2 regions of the Geomicrobium sp. JCM 19037 genome follow, and region 2 is predicted to be linked to the other one. Evidence: riboswitches for the same ligand, from Rfam matches in the RefSeq annotation. Region 2 holds a riboswitch; the other holds the start of a gene.
The links. A riboswitch is a leader RNA that binds a small molecule or an ion and turns the genes downstream of it on or off. The one in region 2 is predicted to bind FMN.

Region 1: linked by a shared signal. The riboswitch ahead of JCM19037_RS30240 (bifunctional diaminohydroxyphosphoribosylaminopyrimidine deaminase/5-amino-6-(5-phosphoribosylamino)uracil reductase RibD) and the one ahead of JCM19037_RS30315 (ECF transporter S component) in region 2 are both predicted to bind FMN.

Annotation. Positions count from the first base shown of each region.
Region 1 covers NZ_BAWZ01000030.1:6,137-10,350, reverse strand. Annotated here, with positions in the region: partial or broken gene ribA (GTP cyclohydrolase II) at 1-410, opposite strand, end outside; gene JCM19037_RS15700 (riboflavin synthase) at 459-998, opposite strand; gene ribD (bifunctional diaminohydroxyphosphoribosylaminopyrimidine deaminase/5-amino-6-(5-phosphoribosylamino)uracil reductase RibD) at 979-1,725, opposite strand; partial or broken gene JCM19037_RS30240 (bifunctional diaminohydroxyphosphoribosylaminopyrimidine deaminase/5-amino-6-(5-phosphoribosylamino)uracil reductase RibD) at 1,665-2,047, opposite strand; FMN riboswitch at 2,235-2,383, opposite strand; gene JCM19037_RS24510 (DUF1540 domain-containing protein) at 2,557-2,715, opposite strand; gene JCM19037_RS30235 (ABC transporter permease) at 2,794-3,108, opposite strand; partial or broken gene JCM19037_RS27515 (ABC transporter permease) at 3,346-3,920, opposite strand; gene JCM19037_RS15675 (ABC transporter ATP-binding protein) at 3,979-4,214, opposite strand, start outside.
Region 2 covers NZ_BAWZ01000040.1:5,148-9,361, forward strand. Annotated here, with positions in the region: gene JCM19037_RS18125 (cell wall metabolism sensor histidine kinase WalK) at 1-1,271, opposite strand, end outside; gene JCM19037_RS18130 (response regulator transcription factor) at 1,271-1,942, opposite strand; partial or broken gene JCM19037_RS30315 (ECF transporter S component) at 2,051-2,655, opposite strand; FMN riboswitch at 2,847-2,991, opposite strand; gene uvsE (UV DNA damage repair endonuclease UvsE) at 3,118-4,077, shown strand; gene JCM19037_RS18145 (cyclase family protein) at 4,067-4,214, opposite strand, start outside.

The DNA.
Region 1 (4,214 bases), on a different contig from region 2:
AGTGAACACGCCACCATCCTTTGCGATGAGCGGAAAAATATGTCCAGGTCGTTGAAATTGCTCAGGTGTCGTGTTAGGCACTGTGAGTTGTAAAAGCGTATTCGCTCGTTCTGCCGCTGAGATGCCTGTTGTTGCCGATTTGTGATCGACGCTTACCGTAAACGCTGTTTCGTGAGGATCAGATGTGTTTCTAACCATCAAATCGAGCTGTAGCCGCTCAGCAATCTCTTTTGATATCGGTGCACAAATGAGTCCACGTCCATGTAACGTCATAAAATTAATACTTCTGCGGATATACGGTCCGCAAGTGCGACAAGGTCACCTTCATTTTCCCGATCTTCGTCATCACATACGACTACCATGCCACCTGCTAGAAGCTGAACAATCGCTTGATCAATCGTGCTTTTCATCGTTAACCTCCGTGAACTTTTCAATATATTTGGCAACCATATCGCATTCTATATTAACGGCATCTCCTTCATGTAAAAATGCAACTTCGTTGCCTTATGTGTATGGGGGATGATCGATATTTTTATTTCATTTTCTTCTACCGCGAATATTGTTAAACTCGTGCCATCCACAGCGACTGAGCCTTTCATAATCATGTAACGCGTCAGCTTTTCTGGAAGAGTGATCGAAAATTGGGTTGAATTTTGTTTCTCTTCTCTGCTCGTAACCTGACCGACACCGTCTACATGACCTGTTACGATATGACCATCAAACCTTCCCCCTGCTTGAACGGCTCGCTCCACATTAACCGGCGCATCAACTTCAAGCGTACCCATGGTCGTATCCTCCATTGTTTTTTCCATCACATCTACGGTAAAGGATTGCTTGTTGTACGAAGTAACTGTCAAGCAAACACCTGAAACAGAAATACTATCACCGATGCGTACATCTTCAGTCACTGTGCGTGCCTCGATTTCTAGTGAACAACCCCCTTCCTTCTTTTCGATAGATATAAGACGAGCGACTTCTTCAACTATTCCTGTGAACATTGCTTGATTCTCCTTTCCTTAATGATGTAATTTTTATATCAGTCCCAACATTCTTTATGTTCTGTATCTGATATTTTACGGCATGATCTAGTTCAGCTATGCCTGTACCTGCAACCGTTCCCTTCGCTTCTTTTCCACCAATCATGACCGGAGCGACATATGAAATCACCCGCTCGCATCGCCTCGCCTTCAGAAAGGCTCCATGAATCTCAGCACCCCCCTCTACGAGCAATGACCGGATTCCTCTTTTCCCTAACTCAGCCAAAACCGATGGGACGGTCACTCGTTCGTCCCAAATAATCTTTGCCACATCAGTTCCCCATCCCTTGCCATCAACCTCAGTGAAAATCCAAGTTTCGCCGGGTTCTTGAAGCATTTTAGCCTGCTCTGGTGTTTGAAGTTTGCGATCCATAATGACCCGAATAGGATTGTGTCTATCACCCGCTCCCCGAGCAGTGAGCTTAGGATCATCAGCAAGAACAGTGTTAATTCCGACTAGAATTGCATCATGAGTGGCTCTTTCTTCATGGCTATCGTCTCGGGCTTCTATGCTCGTGATCCACTTACTTTCTCCTGATACTGTTGCTGTTTTTCCATCAAGTGAACTTGCAAACTTCAACGTCACATAAGGCTCACCTGTTTTGCAGTAATGAAAATAACTACGATTTAATGCTCGAGCTTCTTCGTCATAAACTCCCGTTTGAACAGATAAGCCATGCCTTTGCAAAACTTCAATTCCCTTACCTTGTACATGTGGATTAGGTCTACAGAAGCTACGACGACCCGGGTAACTCCTGACTTTATGATGAAGTCCGTACAAGGCCCTGTGCGTCCAAAATGGCAACAAGGTTCGAGCGTTACATACAATGTTGCTCCTTTAGCTTCTCTCCTGCCATGTTGAGCGCATGAACTTCAGCGTGCTCAGCACCTGCTTTCAAGTGGGCTCCTTGTCCAATAACACCTTCATCAGATACTACAATCGCCCCTACCATAGGATTTGGAGACGTTTGACCTCTTCCTAAACGCGCCAGCTGTAACGCAACTTTCATATACCTTTGATCCGTTGTCATCTTCTCTCCCTTCTCCAATACTCATCGACACACGAAAAAAAGCTACCCGAGATTAAAACCACGGGTAGCTTTTAGAGATTGTTAAAGTGACATACGCCATTGGCATATGTTTTTACGGATAGCAAATACACGTATGTACATACATGACGACATACTGCTGCTGTTATCCTCACTTCTCCCATCCAGACTTTAACTGTCGGCTCTGGAATTTCACCAGATCCACCGCTCCAACTACTGTTGTCACGGGTCACGGACTAAAAGGTAAACGACCTCATCACCGCCGGTAGGGAATTTCACCCTGCCCCGAAGTATTAGATTTGTATTTAGTTATGTAACGAATCTTAGCACAAAGCTTCTCACCTTTCAACATATCGTTACTGTTTGATGAGACTAGAGCGTACTTAAAGAAATGGTTGTTCTAGAACGTTCGTTGTCTAACCCCAATACACAATTAAAACCGTTGCACAAATTTGTGCAACGGTTCCCATCTAGTGCATCTTAGGTGAAAATGTGTGGCAATCGGTTTCCTCTTGCTCGGTCGTAATCTTGTCGGCATTTGAGACAACATAGATTCGGTCGGCCTCGCAATGGTTCCCTTCGCCCCAATGGACACAGTTGTTTACTTCACATAAAATTTCTTGTGCCATGTTCATTCCCCCTTGCCCGCTAGTATAGCCAAAAACTACAGAGAACTTACGTGCATGGAGAAATTCTCAGTGGGTATCTTATTCATAACGAAGGGCTTCAATTGGATCGAGTTTGGCTGCTTTATTGGCTGGAAGTAACCCGAAGACCACACCCACAACCATTGAAAAACCAACACCGATAAGCATGACCGGTACAGAGACGAGAAACGGCCAATCAGCGAAAATGGATACCGTATTCGCAATTCCGGCACCTAGCGCAATGCCGATCACACCGCCGATTGTCGTTAAGGTGACCGACTCAATAAGGAATTGGAGGAGAATGTTGCCCCTCGTTGCCCCTAACGACTTGCGTAAACCAATCTCCCTCGTTCGTTCTGTAACCGAAACGAGCATGATATTCATAACACCGATCCCACCAACGAGTAGCGAAACAGCAGCTACTCCACCAATAATGGTCGTCGTGACGTTGGTGATCTGTGAAATACCTTCTTGGATCTCTTCCATGTTAATGACTTCAAAGTGACCCGTACGGTCTGTTGTTTCATTTAAATAATCCGTAACTGAGATTCCTGCACTTTGAATCGTATCTGCACTCGTAGCCTGCACATTCAACATGTCCATTTGATCGGTGCCATAGAGCATCGGCCAGACCGATTGTGGTAGCAGTGCTTCATCAACTTGAAACTCAAAAAAACTTTGGTTCGCACGATCATGAATCCCGACAATTTCAAATGGGATATTTTCGATATTTACCGTTTGACCAATCGGATTTTCTTCAGAAGAAAACAACTCTTCTGCAAGTCCAGGCTGATTGTCGTAACTCTCCGGCCCATCTCGACATCGCGGTCGTTCAAAAGTCGACCGCTTTCTGCCATGAACTCATTCAGTTCATAGTAACTCTCGTTAATGGCAAGCAGTTGTGCTCCAGAAGATTCTCGGTGACGGTATACGCTGGATGACGTTAGTGCATAAGCAATCACTTGCTCGACTGCAGGCATCGACTCAATGGCCCGTAAGTCTTCTTCAGAATACGAAACTTCTGTGTACGCATCATAATCCATTAACGATTCTTCTGGAGGCATATAATACACTTCAAACGTATTGTTGCCGCCACCTGCAAATTGGGAGGTTAACAATGCTTCCCCGCCTTTACCAATGGCTACAACCGTGATAACAGAGCCTACACCGATAATAATACCGAGCATCGTCAGCATGGAACGTAGCCGGTGATTCCAAATCGAGCGTAACGCCATCTTAAAACTATCAAAGAACGACACGATCTCGCCTCCGATCTTCGATAATTTCTCCATCTCTAAACGTCACAATCCGTCTCGCATAGTCCGCAACTTCTTGTTCGTGTGTGACGACGACAAGTGTGGCGCCTTCTTCATGCAACGTGTCAAATAGCCCCATAATCTGCTCTCCAGACTTCGTATCAAGAGCACCCGTTGGCTCATCGGCAAGGATGAGACTCGGGCGATTCACTAACGCCCGAGCAA
Region 2 (4,214 bases):
CGTTGAACGAGGGGAAGTCCGAGACCATTGCCACTCTTTTCAGGCGTTCTTGCTTCATCTACCGTATAAAACCGGTCAAACACATAAGAAAGGTGTTCTTCAGCGATCCCAATCCCTTCGTCTTCGATAACCAATTTGATCTGTTGGGGAAGCACAATGACATTCACCCATATAGTGCCGTGACTGTGCGAGAATTTAATCGCATTCGTAAACAAGTTCATCCATACTTGTTCCATTAAATCTTGGTCTGCCTCAATGGTAATCGAAGGCAACTCAACTTGAATATCGATATGCTTCTCTTCCCAAAGTAAGCGCGTAGATAAAATCACCCTACGAATTTGCTCATCCAAAGCATATGAAGTCATTTGCAGTGGATGATGTTCTGATTCTAACGAAGCGAGTTGCAGCAAGTGATCACTAAGCCGGGATAAACGTTGGGTACTCGACTGAATAATCGCTAAGTACTCTTCCCGCTCATTTTCTTTCACAACCCCGTCTCGAATCGCTTGAGTGAATCCATTGATCGTCGTCATCGGCGCCTTAAACTCGTGAGAAACATTACTCACGAACTCTTGTCGCATATTCTCCACTTTTTGCAACTCTTTGGACATGTAGTTGAAATTGTCCACTAGCTCGCCAATTTCATCTTCCCTTTTTTTCTGAATGTAAACCGAAAAATCTCCAGTTGCCATTTTTTTTGCTGCTTTTGATAGCAAGTTAATCGGCGAGACGATCGGTGTGGAAGCGATGAGAAACAGTATGCTACCTACAATAAATACGACGAGCAATGAAGCAATGATAATATCACGAACAGCTTGTGATTCTGCTGACAAATCAACTTGATAGACGAGCGTATGCAACTCTCCATTAATCGGTCGCGCGATAGCAATCTCAAACAACTCTTCCGTCCCTTTAAAAACAAAAGAAGATTCACCTTCACTTAGAGATGAGAAATTGTTGATGGAAGCGTCTGATATGGGTTGTGCGGCTTCACTTCTGTATTGCAATTGTTGCTCTTCATCCAAAACAGTCAATGTTGCTTGATGTTCCCTCGCATTCGCTTCTAAATCGGCGATCGACGCTGCTTCTTCAGAAAGAAGCAAGGCATTGATGCCATCTTCAACTGTTGAAAGGGATTGTTCAGAACGATGATGTTCTGGGTAGAAGACGTATGTAAACATATAGGCGGCACATAGACTGATGAGCAGCACGACGATAAACATCGTGACGATTCTCGCGTGAAAGCTTCTTCGAAAAAATAAGATGAGCATTATCCATACTCCTCCATCGTATATCCCAACCCTCGAATGGTCCGAATCGATAGCCCTTCAAACGGGCGAATTTTCTCCCTTAATCGTTTAATATGCACATCGACCGTTCGATCATCCCCTTCATAGTCATGTCCCCATATGAGTTGTATCAATTGATCTCGAGTGAAAATCGTGCCTGGGAATTTCGCAAGATGAAACAGCAGTTCGCATTCTTTTCTTTTTAACGCGACCTCCGTCCTGTCACTCGTCACTTTAAGTTTATCCTTTTGAATGACGTACGGACCAATTTGAACTTCTTGTGCAGTGAACAACTCGTAGCGGTTTAGTAATGCTTTGACACGTAATACGAGCTCTACTGGATCAAACGGTTTAACAAGATAATCATCGGTCCCTGCGTTAAATCCTTCGATTTTATCACTTGACTCGCCTTTTGCTGTCACGATGAGAATGGGCAATGTATAAGATTGGCGAATGAACCTCGTCACTTCCCATCCGTTTACTTTCGGCATCATCACATCGATAATCGCTAAAGAAACGGGTTGTTCCTTCATTTTTTCTAGCGCTTCTTCTCCATCTAATGCTTCGATTACACGGAATTGATCATTTTCTAAGTACAAACGGATGAGTCTTCGTATGTTCGCATCATCATCAGCGACAAGAATGGTTGTCATACTTTCACCGCCCTTTCTCTGCAGTATACCCCTCGTGTATGAACTGAGGATGACATCACAAAAAAACCTTTCGCTTCATTATAAATCAATGAAGCGAAAGGTTCATCTCTATTCATTTACTGGTTGTTTCTTTAAACCAGCACCAATTTTTTGCTTTTGAAGAAGTGGGTATAGTTTCAAAAATACTGGAACAAATACCGCACCGACGAGAATGCCTTTCATTAGATTAAATGGCAATATCCCTGCGAGAACCATTGTCATCATAATTTCAGGGGTAAATGGCATTTCCACAAGCCATACGTAAGCGGGTAAGAAAACAAAATAATTGAGTACGCTAAGAATAACGGTAAGTGAAAATGTGCCCACACCTACGCCAACAACGAGGCTGCGCGTCGTCCGGTACCGACGATAGATATACGCAATCGGCAACACAAATGCTAAGCTTGCGGTAAAGTTCGTCACCATACCGATCGGGTCGCCCGCCCCCATAAATAGTGTATAAAGAGCGATTTTAATACCTGCGACGGCAATGCTGCAACAGGCGAGAACAGAATGGCCGCTAACAACACAGGAATTTCACTAAAATCAATGCTTAAAAACGGTGTAGCTGTTAGAAACGGCAACGGAAAGCTTAGAAACATAAACGCGGTACCTAGTGCACCAAGTATGGCATAGCTTACCATTCGGAACGTTTTCGATGATTGGTTGTTCATAATAATTGCCTCCCTTCTCCGGTAAAAAAGGGATAACAGAGTTGTTCACTTTGTTATGTTCGTTGTTTTTCATTAAAAAAGCCCCTCGACAGTAAACTGCGAGGGGCTTGAGCGATCAATAACAAAGCGTTCACCTAAACAAATCGGCCGCATGATAAACATGCTACCCATCGAGTAGGAACGACTTTCTCTGCAATCTTCTCCCATCCAGACTATACTGTCGGTTCCGGAATTACACCGGATCAACCACTTTAAAATATAAAGTGGGTCACGGACTTGTTACAACGCGCGTAACTTACCGTCGGTCGGGAATTTCACCCTGCCCCGAAGATTTATATTAGATTATGTAACTTAGTGTATCCGATGATACGTAAACCGTCAACCATTTGTCCTCGATGTTTAAGATTACGCGCAATGGGTATGCTTTTTGAGACATCCATTCACTACTTTGGGAGGCCCATAATGCACATCCGCTTTGGTTTTGTTGCCAATGCCCTTGACCTTTATGAAGCATCACCTGCAAAAACAGTTACGTTTTCTCGTTATCGCCAGCTTGGCGAGAAAGAAGGTAAAAAGAAATTGCATGACGTGACCGAAATGAATTTATTACGAACGAAACGGATTATACATTACTTAATTGCCCATGAAATTCCGTTATACCGGTTCTCCTCTTCACTCGTCCCACTTGCAACACACCCTGAAACACAGTGGGATTATATAACGCCCTTTTCTCATTTATATAAAGAGATTGGCACTCTTGTTAAGACCCATCAATTACGAACGAGTTTTCACCCAAATCAGTTCACCCTGTTTACGAGTGATCGTGATCACGTCACTGAAAAAGCCGTTGAAGATTTGGTTTATCATTACGAGCTCGCAAAAGCGATGGGTTTACACAAAGAGATTCGAATTAACATCCACGTTGGAGGCGCTTATGGTGATAAACAGAAAGCGCTCGAACGGTTTCACAACAACATAAAGAAGGTTCCCACTCACATCTTAAAACAACTCACACTTGAAAATGACGATAAAACGTATACGACGACGGAAACACTCGCTGTCGCCGAGCAACACAGCATTCCGATGATGTTTGACTATCATCATTACGTGGCAAATCATACCGACGAAGAAGAACTAACAGAGCTACTTCCTCGGGTTTTTGCGACTTGGGAATCCACCTCTCAACCCGCCAAGATTCATATTTCCTCGCCAAAAAGCAAAACCGCTTTTCGGAGCCACGCGGATTATGTCGATGAAACGTTTCTCGAGCCGCTGCTCGACGGTTTGAAAACCATTCGAGAAAATGTGGATTTCATGATTGAAGCTAAAGCCAAAGATCGCGCTTGTTTGTCTCTCATTGATTGCCTCTCCAAAAAGCGTGGCATGAATCAAGTTACAGGAGGCTCGATAGTTATTCGTTAAAGACGGCCACCGCACGAACCGGGGAACCATCTCCGCCTTTAATATGCAGTGGCAATCCTATCCAAAGAAACGGCTTTCTGACCGGTACACGGCCTAAGTTAACAAGGTTTGTGTACGTTACAATCCCGTGCCCTAAC